DNA from 3 places in the Streptomyces sp. NPDC014733 genome. Region 2 is predicted to be linked to each of the others. Evidence: riboswitches for the same ligand, from Rfam matches in the RefSeq annotation. Region 2 holds a riboswitch; each other region holds the start of a gene.
The links. A riboswitch is a leader RNA that binds a small molecule or an ion and turns the genes downstream of it on or off. The one in region 2 is predicted to bind thiamine pyrophosphate.

Region 1 (4,272 bases), on a different contig from region 2:
CGCCTCACTTTCGACCTACCCGGCGATACGCCGGTGACCTGGGCCTTCAGCCGTGAGCTGATGCTCGACGGGTTGAGCAGACCGTCCGGTGAGGGCGATGTGCGCATCGAACCTGCCGGAGGCGGACATCTCAGCGATGTCTTCATCAGCCTTCAAGTGGGCTCCGAACGCGCGCTCTTCCGCGTCAGCGCCCCACCACTGGTGGCGTTCCTCGACCGTACGGACCGGCTGGTGCCACTCGGTGCGGAAGAGGTGTGCGACACCCTGGAGGCGGCATTGGACCGCATCCTGTCCGAGGCGTCGAAGGCGGGTTGACCCCGCTGTCGCCGGCGGGCAGAGCCACCGCCCGCGCCCGGCCCGGACCGCTCGTCCCCCGCGGTCCGGGCCGAGTGCCGGTTCCGGCCCGGTCGGCGCGGCACCGCTCCCGCCGATGTCCGGTCCCGCCTCCGGTGGCCCTCAGACCTTGCGGCGCCGCCCGCGTCCGCCGCGGCGTGCCGCCGCCCGACCCCCGGCCGGTGGCGCACCGGCATCCCGGCCGGCGGCCCCGTTCACCTCTCCCGCGGGCCGTCCGCGGTCGGCCGAGACGACCAGCGCGGCCAGCAGCGTCGTCAGCGGCACCGAGGCGACCAGCCCGATGCTGCCGACCAGCGTCCGTACGATCTCTTCGGCCACCACCTCGCTCCCCGCGACCGCGCCCACTCCGCTCTGCGCGATCGAGAAGAGCAGCATGAGCGGGAGCGCCGCGCCGGCGTAGGCGAGGACGAGGGTGTTCACCACCGAGGCGATGTGGTCCCGGCCGATCCGCATCGCGGCGCGGTAGAGCGTGTGCCAGGACGCCGAGGGATCGGCCTCCTTCAGCTCCCACACGGCCGCGGTCTGGGTGACCGTCACATCGTCGAGCACGCCCAGCGAGCCGATGATGATGCCCGCCAGCAGCAGGCCCCGGATCTCGATGTGCGGGAAGAGGCCGTGCACCAGCCCGGTGAAGTCGTCGGTGTTGCCGGTCAGCAGCGCCCAGCCGATGAACACCGAACCGAGCAGCCCGATGAGCAGCAGCGAGGCGAGGGTGCCGAGGACGGCGACCGAGGTTCTGGCGGTCAGACCGTGGCACATGTAGAGCGCGATCAGCATGATGGCGCTGCCGCCGACCACGGCGACGACCAGCGGGTTCGAGCCCTGGAGGATTGCCGGGAGGATGAACAGCGTCAGCACCCCGAAGCTCGCCACCAGCGCGACCAGGGCCAGTACGCCACGCAGCCGCCCCACCACGACGACGGCGGCGGCGAAGAGCGCGGCCAGCACCCACATCGGGACCGTCCGGTCGACGTCGCTGATCGAGTACTGCAACTCCTTCGGCGCCTTGGGGGAGTACGCGACCTGGACCTCCTGGCCGGTGGAGTAGTGGCGCAGCGCGTCCGGGGTGACCACCGTGTCGAAGGTCCGTCCGGCGTTCTCACCGCTCGTCACCTTCACCGTCGCCACTTCGCAGGGGCCCTTGGCGGCAGCCGGGGGCCCGTTCGGCTGCTCTCCGGGGACGGGCTGCTCCTGGGCATGGACACTGGCGCAGTCGACCTCGGCGACCTTGGTCACGCGGGCCGACTCCTGGGGCTGGTCGAAGCCGACGCCGGACGGTTTGTGGCCGGGGGCGCCGCCCGGCCACAGCACCACCAGACCGACCGCGACGGCGACCGCGAACGGGATCAGCACCGCGGCGATGACCTTCCGCAGATGCCGGGAGACGGGCGCTGCCGGGCCGTGGCCGTGCGAGTGGCCGTGGCCGTGTCCGTGCCCGGGGGCAGGGGCGGCGGCGGAGGCGGGTGAGGACGTGTCGATGCCGGTCACCGCCCGATCATCGCAAGAAGTCCGGGCCCCCTGGCCACCTCGCCGTACCGGCCGCTACCGTGGTGGCACCTTTGCAATCGCGGGAGCTCGGAGCACCGGGCTGAGAGGGCGCTGACCTTCGTCCCGACGACGTTTCACGTGAAACGTCGTGGACGGAAGCCGCTGCGTCGACCGCCGAACCTGTTACCGGGTAATGCCGGCGTAGGGAGTTGGGTCTTCATGACTCTGCAGGATGCACGCACGCCCGAAAACGGCGAGTCCGGCGCGGACGGCTCCGTCAAGGAGTTCGGCTGGCACAAGGGCTACGTCACCGGATCACGCCCGGACCTGCGGGTGCCGGTCCGGCGAGTGCACCTCACCAACGGCAAGGACGTGACGCTGTACGACACGTCAGGTCCGTACACCGATCCCCAGATCGACACCGATGTCCGCCGTGGTCTGGCACCGCTGCGGGAGAACTGGATCATCGCGCGGGGCGACACGGAGGAGTATGCGGGCCGCCCGCCGCGCCCCGAGGACGACGGACTCAAGCACACATCACCCCGTGGTGGACTGCGCAATCTTGACGCGGTCTTCCCCGGACGTCCCCGCCAGCCCCGGCGCGGGCGGGGCGGCGCGGCGGTCAGCCAGCTCGCCTGTGCGCGGCGCGGCGAGATCACCGCGGAGATGGAGTACGTCGCGGTCCGCGAGGGCGTGACGCCGGAGTTCGTCCGCGACGAGATCGCGGCGGGCCGCGCGGTGCTGCCGGCGAACGTCAACCACCCGGAGATCGAGCCGATGATCATCGGCAAGAACTTCCTGGTGAAGGTGAACGCCAACATCGGCAATTCCGCGGTCACCTCGTCCATCGAGGAGGAGGTGGAGAAGATGACCTGGGCGACCCGCTGGGGTGCCGACACGGTCATGGACCTCTCCACCGGCCGCAACATCCACACCACCCGTGAGTGGGTGCTGCGCAACTCCCCGGTGCCGATCGGCACCGTCCCGCTCTACCAGGCGCTGGAGAAGGTCGACGGCAAGGCCGAGGAGCTGACCTGGGAGATCTACAAGGACACCGTCATCGAGCAGGCGGAACAGGGCGTCGACTACATGACGGTCCACGCCGGAGTCCTGCTGCGGTACGTGCCGTTGACCGCCCGCCGCAAGACCGGCATCGTCTCCCGCGGTGGTTCGATCATGGCCGCTTGGTGTCTGGCGCACCATCAGGAGTCGTTCCTGTACACGCACTTCGAGGAGTTGTGCGCCATCCTCGCGTCGTACGACGTGACGTTCTCGCTCGGTGACGGGCTGCGTCCCGGGTCGATCGCGGACGCCAACGACGAGGCGCAGTTCGCGGAGTTGCGGACGCTCGGCGAGCTGAACAAGGTCGCCAAGGCGCACGGTGTGCAGACGATGATCGAGGGCCCGGGCCATGTCCCGATGCACAAGATCAAGGAGAACGTCGACCTCCAGCAGGAGATCTGCGAGGAGGCGCCGTTCTACACGCTCGGCCCGCTGACCACGGACATCGCGCCCGCCTACGACCACATCACGTCGGGCATCGGCGCCGCGATGATCGCCTGGTGGGGCACGGCGATGCTCTGCTACGTCACGCCCAAGGAGCACCTGGGGCTGCCGGACCGCGACGATGTGAAGACCGGCGTCATCACGTACAAGATCGCGGCTCATGCGGCGGACCTGGCCAAGGGGCACCCCGGCGCCCAGGAGTGGGACGACGCCCTGTCGGACGCCCGCTTCGAGTTCCGCTGGGAGGACCAGTTCAACCTGGCCCTCGACCCCGACACCGCACGGGAGTTCCACGATGCGACGCTGCCCGCGGAGCCGGCGAAGACCGCGCACTTCTGCTCCATGTGCGGCCCGAAGTTCTGCTCGATGAAGATCAGCCGGAGCATCACCGAGCAGTTCGGCGGTGAGGACGGCGCCAGCCCCGAGGAGATCGAGGCGGGGATGCTGGAGAAGTCCAAGGAGTTCGCGGCCGCCGGCAACCGCGTCTATCTCCCGCTGGCCGACTGACGGTCCGCCCGCCGCACCGGGGCTCCCCTCGACGGGCGGCCCCGGTGCACCCCGCGTAACAGCCAACGCACCAGGTCAGCCGCGTACGACGGCACCTCGACCGGCCGGGCGCCGCAGCGGCGACGGGTTGAGCCGGGCGAACCCCTCCTGCCGTTCGTACGGGAAGTAGGGGTACGGGGCGGGCCGGGCGCTCGCGGCGTCGAGCCGGGCCGTCTGCTCGGGGGCGAGGCTCCAGCCGACCGCGCCGAGGTTCTGCCGCAGCTGTGCCTCGTCACGGGCCCCGATGATCACCGAGGAGACGGTGGGGCGTTGCAGCAGCCAGTTGAGGGCGATCTGCGGCACGCTCCTCCCGGTCTCCTCGGCGATCTCGTCGAGGACGTCGACCACCCGGTACAGGAGTTCCTCCGCCACGGGCGG
Region 2 (4,272 bases):
GCCGTCGGTGCCCTGGTCGAAGACGCCGACCACATTGGGGTGCGACAGCTTGGCGACCGACTTCGCCTCGCGGATGAAGCGGTCCACGAACGCGCCGTCCACGGCCAGCGACGGATGCATCACCTTCAGGGCGAGCACGCGGTCGAGGCGGGTGTCCAGGGCGCGGTAGACCGTCGCCATGCCACCGGCGGCGATGCGCGCCTCGACGCGGTACCGGCCGTCGAGCAACTGCCCGACCAGGGGGTCCTGAAGGGTCGTATCCACGGCAGACGAGTCTACGAGGACCTACCGACACCGCCGCCAGTCCGGCGGCCGTACGGGCGCACTGCGGCCGAACGGTGACCGGAAGCGGCCGCGGGGCGACGGGATACGCCCGCCGCCCCGGGACGTCAGAACGCCGGGCGCTCCGGATCCAGCTCCGCGCGGCCGTCCCGCGGCGACGACGCCAGCGCGAAGTGGCGGCGCGGGATGCGTCCGGCGCGGAAGGCCAGCCGCCCCGCGTCGACCGCGTACCGCATCGACCGCGCCATCAGCTCCGGATCCTGCGCGCGCGTCACCGCCGACGCCAGCATCACCGCCGCGCACCCCAGCTCCATGGCGAGCGCCGCGTCCGAGGCGGTCCCGGCGCCCGCGTCGAGGATCACCGGGACCCCGGCGCGCTCGGTGATCAGCTGGAAGTTGTGCGGGTTGCGGATGCCCAGCCCGGAGCCGATCGGCGAGCCCAGCGGCATGATCGCGGCGCAGCCCACGTCCTCCAGCTTCCGGGCCAGCACCGGATCGTCGTTGGTGTAGGGCAGCACCGTGAAACCGTCGTCCACCAGGGTCTCCGCCGCGTCCAGCAGCTCCACCGGGTCGGGCAGCAGGGTCCGCTCGTCGGCGACCACCTCCAGCTTGACCCAGTCGGTGCCCAGCGCCTCCCGGGCCAGCCGGGCGGTGAGCACCGCCTCGCCCGCCGTGAAACAGCCCGCGGTGTTCGGCAGCACCCGGATGCCGTGCCGGTCGAGGACGGAGAGGACCGAACCCTGGACGGTCGGGTCCAGCCGCCGCATCGCGACCGTCGTCAGCTGTGTCCCGGACGCCAGCAGCGCCCGCTCCAGGACGTCCAGACTGGGCGCGCCCCCGGTGCCCATGATCAGCCGGGAGGTGAGGTCCGTACCGCCCAGGGTGAGGAGATCGTCGGCCATCGCTCAGCCCCCCTGGACTGCGGTCAGCACCTCGACACGGTCCCCGGCGGCGAGCGGGGTGTCCGTCCACCGGGAGCGCGGCACGACGGTCTCGTTGACGGCGGCGGCGACCCCGGACGGGGCGGCCGACAACGTCGCCACCAGCCGGTCCAGGGTCAGCCCGCCGGGGATCTCCCGGGCGGCGCCGTTGACGGTGACGGTGACCGGGGCGCCGGAGGGGGTGGACGGGACGGGGGAGGTCGGTGGGGTCATGCCTGCTGCTCCTGGAGGACGCGTCCCGGGGCGGCCGGCGCACCGGCGCCCGGGGCGAAGCGGTCGGGGGAGAACGGGCGGGCCTCCTCGGGCAGCCGCCCCGTGGTGAGCGCCTCGGCCAGCGCGTCACCGGTGATCGGCGTCAGCAGCACGCCGTTGCGGAAGTGCCCGGTGGCCAGCAGCAGCCCGGGCAGCGCCGTCGGGCCGAGCAGCGGCGCGTTGTCCGGCGAGGTGGGCCGCAGCCCCGCGCAGGTCTCCACCAGCGGCAGCTCCGTCAGGCCCGGCACCAGCTCGTGCGCGTCCCGCAGCAGCTCGTAGACGCCGCCCGCGGTGACGGTGGTGTCCCAGCCCAGCTCCTCCGTGGTGGCGCCGACGACCAGCTCGCCGTTCTCCCGCGGCACCAGATAGAGCGGCCCCCCGCGCACCACGGCCCGTACGGTGCGCGACAGGAACGCCGGGCTCCCCTGGGGCATGCGCGGCAGCCGCAGCCGCAGCACCTGGCCCTTCACCGGGCGCACCGGCGGCCGCACCTCGTCCGGCACCCCCGCCAGCCGCCCGCTGAGGCTGCCTGCGGCCAGCACGGTGGCGCCCGCCGCGATCCGGGTGCCGTCGGCCAGCTCGGCGCCGGTGGCACGCCCCGCGGCGACCGTCAGCCGGGCCGCGCGGGTGCGGTGGAAGGCCACCCCGGCCCGCTCGCACGCCACCAGCAGCGCCGCGGTCAGCCGCCGCGGATCGGTCTGGTGGTCGCCGTCGACCCGCAGCCCCCCGCGCACGCCGGGCGCGAGCATCGGCTCCAGGCGCCGGCACTCACGCCCCGGCAGCCAGACCGACTCCAGCCCGCACCGCACCTGGAGGGCGTGGAGCTCTCGCAGGTGGGCGCGGTCGTCGGCGTCGAGCGCCACGGCCAGGGTGCCGCAGGCGCGGTAGCCCGCGTCCAGGCCGCTCGCCTCCTCCAGCTCCGCCACGAAGTCCGGATAGCGGCGGGCGGAGGCGAGGTTGAGGCCGAGCAGCGTCTCCTCGCCGTGGTGGAGCTCGGTGACGGCGGCGAGCATCCCGGCCGCGACCCGGCCCGCGCCGCCGCCCGGCTCCGGATCGGCCAGCGCGGTCCGCAGTCCGCGCCGCGCGGCCCGCCAGGCGGTGACCAGCCCCATGAGGCCGCCGCCGATCACCAGGACGTCGGGGTGCGGTGGATCCGTCGGGCTCGGTGGTGTGGCAGATGGAGGCATGGGCGTCCAGCCCCTCCCTTCGCCGGCATGACCCGGATCAGGTTCGTACGGTCGGAGGCCGGTCAGCCTCCCTCTCAGCCCGGTACGCCGGGCTCCCGCGAGTGCGTGTCCGCCTCACCCTAGTACCCGCCTCCCGGGCCCCGTAAGGCGGCGCCCGGGGAGCGGACGGGCCGTCCGGGGGAGCGGGGAGCGGTCCGTAACGCTGTGTCAGAGATCTCCTTGCGCGGTGCTGCGGACCGCTTCGCGCGCCGTCCTAGAGTGACCGGGTGAGCGAGCAGAGGAAGTCCTCCCAGGCCCCTGACCACACGCCCCGCGTGGTGATCGCCGGTGCGGGTATGGCGGGCGTGCAGACCGCCGTCGCGCTGCGCGAGAACGGCTGGCACGGCGCGATCACCGTCTTCGGCGACGAGCCGCACCCGCCCTACGACCGGCCGCCGCTCTCCAAGGCGGTCCTGCTGGGCAAGGCCGACGGCGCCGCCTTCGACGTCGACTTCCGCTCCCTCGGCATCGAGCTGGAACTGGACCACCCGGTGACCGGCATCCGCCCCGGGGAACACCTGCTGGACACCGCGCGCGGCCCGGTCCGCTACGACCACGCCGTCCTCGCCACCGGGGCCGCACCCCTGCGGCTGCCCGGCACCGAGGGGCACCCCGGGGTGCACCTGCTGCGCACCCTGGACGACGCGCGGCGGCTGCGGCCCGTCCTGGCCGGGCGGAGCGAGATCGTCGTGGTCGGCGCGGGCTGGATCGGCGCCGAGTTCGCCACCGCCGCCCGGGAGGCGGGCTGCGCCGTCACCGTCGTCGAGGCCGCCGACCGCCCGCTGGCCGGGGCGCTGCCCGCCGAGGTCGCCGCCCACATGACGCCCTGGTACGCCGCGGCCGGTGCCGAACTGCGCACCGGCGCGCGGGTCGCCGCCGTCGGGGAGCGGGGCGTGGTGCTGGACGACGGCACCGCGCTGCCCGCCGACGCCGTCCTCGTCGGCATCGGCGCCCGCCCCGCCACCGGTTGGCTGGCCGGTTCCGGCATCGCGCTCTCGCCGGAGGACGGCTCGGTCCTCGCCGACGACCGGCTGCGCACCTCCGCCCCGGACGTCCACGCCGTCGGCGACTGCGCCTCCTTCCCCTCCGCCCGCTACGGCCGCAGACTCCTCATCCACCACTGGGACAACGCCCTCCAGGGCCCCCGCACCGTCGCGCAGAACATCACCGGCGACCCCGCCGAGGCCACCGTCTACGACCCGGTCCCGTACTTCTGGTCGGAGCAGTTCGGCCGGTTCGTCCAGTACGCGGGCGACCACGGCGGCGCCGACGAGCTGGTCTGGCGCGGTGATCCGGACGGCGCCGCCTGGTCGGTCATCTGGCTGCGCGACGGCGTCCTGGTGGCGCTGCTGGCGGTCGGCAGGCCCCGCGACCTGGCCCAGGGACGCCGCCTCATCGAGCGCGGCGCCGCCCTGGACCGGGTGCGGGCCGCCGACGCGTCCGTCCCGCTCAAGTCCGCGGTCCGCTGAGCCGCACGGGGCGTACGGGGACGGGCCCGGCGCCTGGCGGGGACCGTGCGCCGGGGCTCCGGCGCCGCCCGCGCGGCCCTCTCCGGCGACGCCCGGCTACCG
Region 3 (4,272 bases), on a different contig from region 2:
GTGGGCAGATCGAGGAAGTCGGCGGTCTGCCGGTAGATCTCCACCTCCAGGGTGGAGAAGGTGGGGCCGCCGAGGATCTGCACCACGCCGAACGACGTGAAGGTGAACAGGAAGACCATCAACGCGGCGGCGGCGACAGCCGGGCCGAGCGCGGGCAGCGTCACCCGGCGCCATGCGGCGAACCGTCCGGCGCCGAGCACCCGTGCGGCCTCCTCCTGCCGCGGGTCGAGCTGGCTCCACAGGCCGCCCACGGTGCGGACGACCACCGCGTAGTTGAAGAAGACGTGCGCCAGCAGGATCGCCCACACCGTGGTGTCCAGCCGCACCCCCCACAGGTCGTCGAGGAGCCCGCCGCGGCCGACCAGCGCGAGGAAGGCGGAGCCGACGACGACGGTGGGCAGGACGAACGGGATGGTGACGACGGCGCGCAGCAGCTGCTTGCCGGGGAAGTCGAAGCGAGCGAAGACGTACGCCCCGGGAAGGGCGACGAGCAGCGTCAGGCCGGTGGAGGCGGCCGCCTGCCAGAGCGTGAACCACAGGACGTGCAGGATGTCCGGGTCGCCGAGAACGGCGGTGAGCCGGCTGAACTGCCAGTGGCCGCCGTCGCTGAGTCCGCGGCCGACGATCGCCGCGACGGGGTAGGCGAAGAACAGCGCGAAGAACACGAGCGGCAGGGCCAGCAGCCCCATGCGCACCGCGGTGGCGCGTATGGGGCGGCGGCCCCGTGCGGTTACTTCAGGACGAGCGAGGACCACTGCTTGATCCACTGTTCGCGGTGCGCGGTGATCGTCTCCGGCGCCACCGTCGCCGGCTTGTCGATCGTCGCGCCGTACTTGGTGAACAGCGCGGGCACGGTGGCGTCCTTGCGGACCGGGTTGACGAACATCTGGAGTGGCATGTCCTCCTGGAACTTCCGGCTCAGCAGGAAGTCCAGCAGTTCCTTGCCGCCCTTCGCGTTCTTCGCGCCCTTGAGCAGGCCGCCGAACTCGATCTGGCGGAAGCAGGTGCCGGTGGCCACGCCGGTCGGGCCCTGCTTCGGCTCCGGCTTCTTACCGAGCACCTCGACGGGCGGGCTGGAGGCGTACGAGACGACCAGCGGCTTGTCGCCCTTGTCCTTGCCCGCGGCAGAGCCGGAGAACCGTTCGTTGTACGCCTGCTCCCAGCCGTCGACGACCTCCACGCCGTTGGCCTTGAGCTTCTTCCAGTAGTCCTGCCAGCCGTCCTGGCCGTACGCGGCAATGGTGCCGAGTTGGAAGGCGAGCCCCGGCGAGGATGTCGCGGAGTTCTCGGTGACCAGCAGGTTCTTGTACTGCGGCTTGATCAGGTCGTTGAAGGTCTTCGGCGGCACGAGGTGGTGCGCGGTGAAGTACGCGCGGTCGTAGTTGACGCAGGTGTCGCCGTAGTCGAGCGGGGTGACATGGTGCCCGGCCTTGTCGAGCTGGAGTGCGTCCGGCACCGTGTCGAGCCCCTTGGCCTGGTACGGGGCGAAGATCCCGGCCTTCAGACCGCGCGAGAGCAGAGTGTTGTCGATGCCGAAGAAGACGTCGCCCTGCGGGTTGTCCTTGGACAGGATCGCCTGGTTGACGGCCTTCCCGGCGTCGCCGCCCTTGAGGATGCGGACCTTGTAGCCGCTCTCTTTCTCGAAGTCGGCGAGCACCGATTTCGAGGCGTTGAACGAGTCGTGGCTGACGAGCGTGACGGTCTTGGCGTCCGCCGCGTCGCTGCCGGAGCTGCCGCAGGCTGCGACTCCGCCCATGGTGACGGCGGCGACCGCGACGGCCGCGGCGGCTCTGCGGGTGGTGGTACGGCTGGTGTGACCCACTGAATGTTCCTCCTGGCTGGCCAGGAAGAGACGCGGCCCCATGCGGCGCCGCACGGGGCACGTCGGAACGCGTCTCGCGCGGCGCCGCACGGGGCGCAACAGCATGAGTGATGACCGAACTTCCTACCCGGAATGACCCGGGCGAGGTTCAAGGGTCTGCGGGTCCCCCGTATCTCTACGGTCTCCCCGCACTCTCAGCGCTGCGGCGCTCCCCTGTCGGAATGTGCATTTGTTCGATCACACGGTACCAGCGCGGGGTCAGCGCTCGGAGGCGGCGAGCTGACCGCAGGCCCCGTCGATCTCCTGGCCCCGGGTGTCGCGCACCGTCACCGGCACGCCGTGCGCCTCGATGGCCCGGACGAACGCCCGCTCGTCCTCGGGCCGCGAGGCGGTCCACTTCGACCCGGGTGTCGGGTTCAGCGGGATGAGGTTCACATGGACGCGTCGCCCCTTGAGCAGGCGCCCGAGCAGGTCACCGCGCCATGCCTGGTCGTTGATGTCACGGATGAGGGCGTACTCGATGGAGATCCGGCGGCCGGACTTCTCCGCGTACTCCCACGCCGCGTCGAGCACCTCGCGGACCTTCCAGCGGGTGTTGACCGGCACCAGCGTGTCGCGCAGCTCGTCGTCGGGCGCATGGAGCGAGACGGCGAGGCGGCACTTGAAGCCTTCGTCGGCGAACCGCAGCATCGCCGGGACCAGACCGACCGTCGACACGGTGATTCCGCGCTGGGACAGCCCCAGGCCGTCCGGCTCGGGGTCGGTGAGCCGCCGGATGGCGCCGACGACCCGCTTGTAGTTGGCGAGCGGCTCCCCCATGCCCATGAACACGATGTTGGACAGCCGCGCGGGGCCGCCGGGCACCTCGCCGTCACGCAGCGCCCGCATGCCGTCGACGATCTGGTGGACGATCTCCGCCGTCGAGAGGTTACGGTCCAGACCGGCCTGCCCCGTGGCGCAGAACGGGCAGTTCATACCGCAGCCGGCCTGCGAGGAGATGCACATGGTGACGCGGTCGGGGTACCGCATCAGCACCGACTCGACGAGGGTGCCGTCGTGCAGCTTCCAGAGGGTCTTGCGGGTGGTGTCGTCATCACAGGAGATGTGCCGCACCACGCTCATCAGATCGGGCAGCAGCTCCGTCGCCAGCTTCTCCCGCGCGGCAGCGGGGATGTCCGTCCACTGCGCCGGGTCGTGCGCGTACCGCGCGAAGTAGTGCTGCGACAGCTGCTTGGCACGAAACGGCTTCTCCCCGATCGCGGCCACCGCTTCACGGCGCTCCACAGGGCTGAGATCGGCGAGGTGCCGCGGGGGCTTCTTGGCCCCACGCGGCGCGACAAAGGTGAGTTCTCCGGGCTTCGGCATGGTGCATCCAGTGTCGCAGACCCCCAGGGCGGGCCGGGCCGTCCCGAGGGTGGGGGCGGTCACCCCGGATGTGCAGGCACGGGGCGGCCCGCCCGCGGTCAGAAGTGCCAGGCCTCACGGAGGTGGGTGACGGCCCCCCTACGCCCCAGGGTGATGTCGTAGATGGCCCCGGAGCAGGCGGACGGGGCCACCGGCGCATGGCGCAGACAGGCGGCGAGGTGCGCGGTCAGCTCGCCGCCGTGACGGTGCGGTGCCCGGTCGTGCCCGTGCGGAGTTCCGCGATGGCCGGGCCGCTGCATGGGGCCGCCGCGCATGGGGCGCCGGAGTGCCGGCCGCCCCATGCGGTGGCCCCGTGCGCACACGCAGAAGCCCCCTGCCAACGGTTCCCCGTCGGCAGGGGGCTTCCCGTCACCCGGTGACGGAGGCGATGTCAGGCGTGGAGCGCGGAGGTCACCCCGCGCCCACGAAGATCACGAAGAGCAGCCAGACGACCGGGGCGGTGGGCAGCAGGGAGTCGAGTCGGTCCATGATGCCGCCGTGGCCCGGCAGCAGAGTGCCCATGTCCTTGATGCCGAGATCCCGCTTGATCATGGACTCGCCGAGGTCACCGAGGGTGGCGCTGGCGGCGACCGCGAGGCCCAGCAGCAGACCCTGCCACCACGCACCGCCCTTGATCAGGAACTCCATGCACAGCGCGCCGGCGACCATCGCGAACAGCACGGCGCCGACCAGGCCCTCACGCGTCTTGCCGGGGCTGATCCGGGGCGCGAGCTTGTGCTTCCCGAACCGCCACCCCACGGCGTACGCCCCGGTGTCACTGACGACGGTCAGCAGCAGGAACGTCAGCACCCGCTGCGGCCCGTCCGCGTCGGCGGCGAGCATCAGGGCGACGAAGGTGGCGAGGAACGGGACGTAGAACGCTGTGAACACGCCCGCGGTGACGTCCCGCAGGTAGTTCTCCGGCTTCCCTGTCATCCGCCACACGAGAACCGCCAGGGCGGTGAGCGCCATCGCCGTCCACGCGCCACCGGCCCCGCGGACGTACCCGGCGATCACCATGGCGGTGCCGCCGACGGCGAGCGGGA

Region 1: linked by a shared signal. The riboswitch ahead of thiC (phosphomethylpyrimidine synthase ThiC) and the one ahead of thiO (glycine oxidase ThiO) in region 2 are both predicted to bind thiamine pyrophosphate.
Region 3: linked by a shared signal. The riboswitch ahead of ACF1BH_RS26170 (thiamine ABC transporter substrate binding subunit) and the one ahead of thiO (glycine oxidase ThiO) in region 2 are both predicted to bind thiamine pyrophosphate.

What each region holds. Positions count from the first base shown of each region.
Region 1 covers NZ_JBIBYO010000006.1:171,580-175,851, forward strand. Annotated here, with positions in the region: gene ACF1BH_RS16720 (SsgA family sporulation/cell division regulator) at 1-315, shown strand, start outside; gene ACF1BH_RS16725 (YibE/F family protein) at 457-1,833, opposite strand; TPP riboswitch at 1,912-2,067, shown strand; gene thiC (phosphomethylpyrimidine synthase ThiC) at 2,062-3,855, shown strand; gene ACF1BH_RS16735 (aldo/keto reductase) at 3,931-4,272, opposite strand, start outside.
Region 2 covers NZ_JBIBYO010000005.1:399,539-403,810, forward strand. Annotated here, with positions in the region: gene pknB (Stk1 family PASTA domain-containing Ser/Thr kinase) at 1-264, opposite strand, end outside; gene ACF1BH_RS15525 (thiazole synthase) at 390-1,184, opposite strand; gene thiS (sulfur carrier protein ThiS) at 1,188-1,436, opposite strand; gene thiO (glycine oxidase ThiO) at 1,433-2,662, opposite strand; TPP riboswitch at 2,660-2,771, opposite strand; gene ACF1BH_RS15540 (NAD(P)/FAD-dependent oxidoreductase) at 2,929-4,170, shown strand.
Region 3 covers NZ_JBIBYO010000014.1:75,322-79,593, reverse strand. Annotated here, with positions in the region: gene ACF1BH_RS26175 (ABC transporter permease) at 1-695, opposite strand, end outside; gene ACF1BH_RS26170 (thiamine ABC transporter substrate binding subunit) at 731-1,864, opposite strand; TPP riboswitch at 1,925-2,047, opposite strand; gene rlmN (23S rRNA (adenine(2503)-C(2))-methyltransferase RlmN) at 2,081-3,187, opposite strand; gene ACF1BH_RS26160 (hypothetical protein) at 3,286-3,501, opposite strand; gene ACF1BH_RS26155 (phosphatidate cytidylyltransferase) at 3,638-4,272, opposite strand, start outside.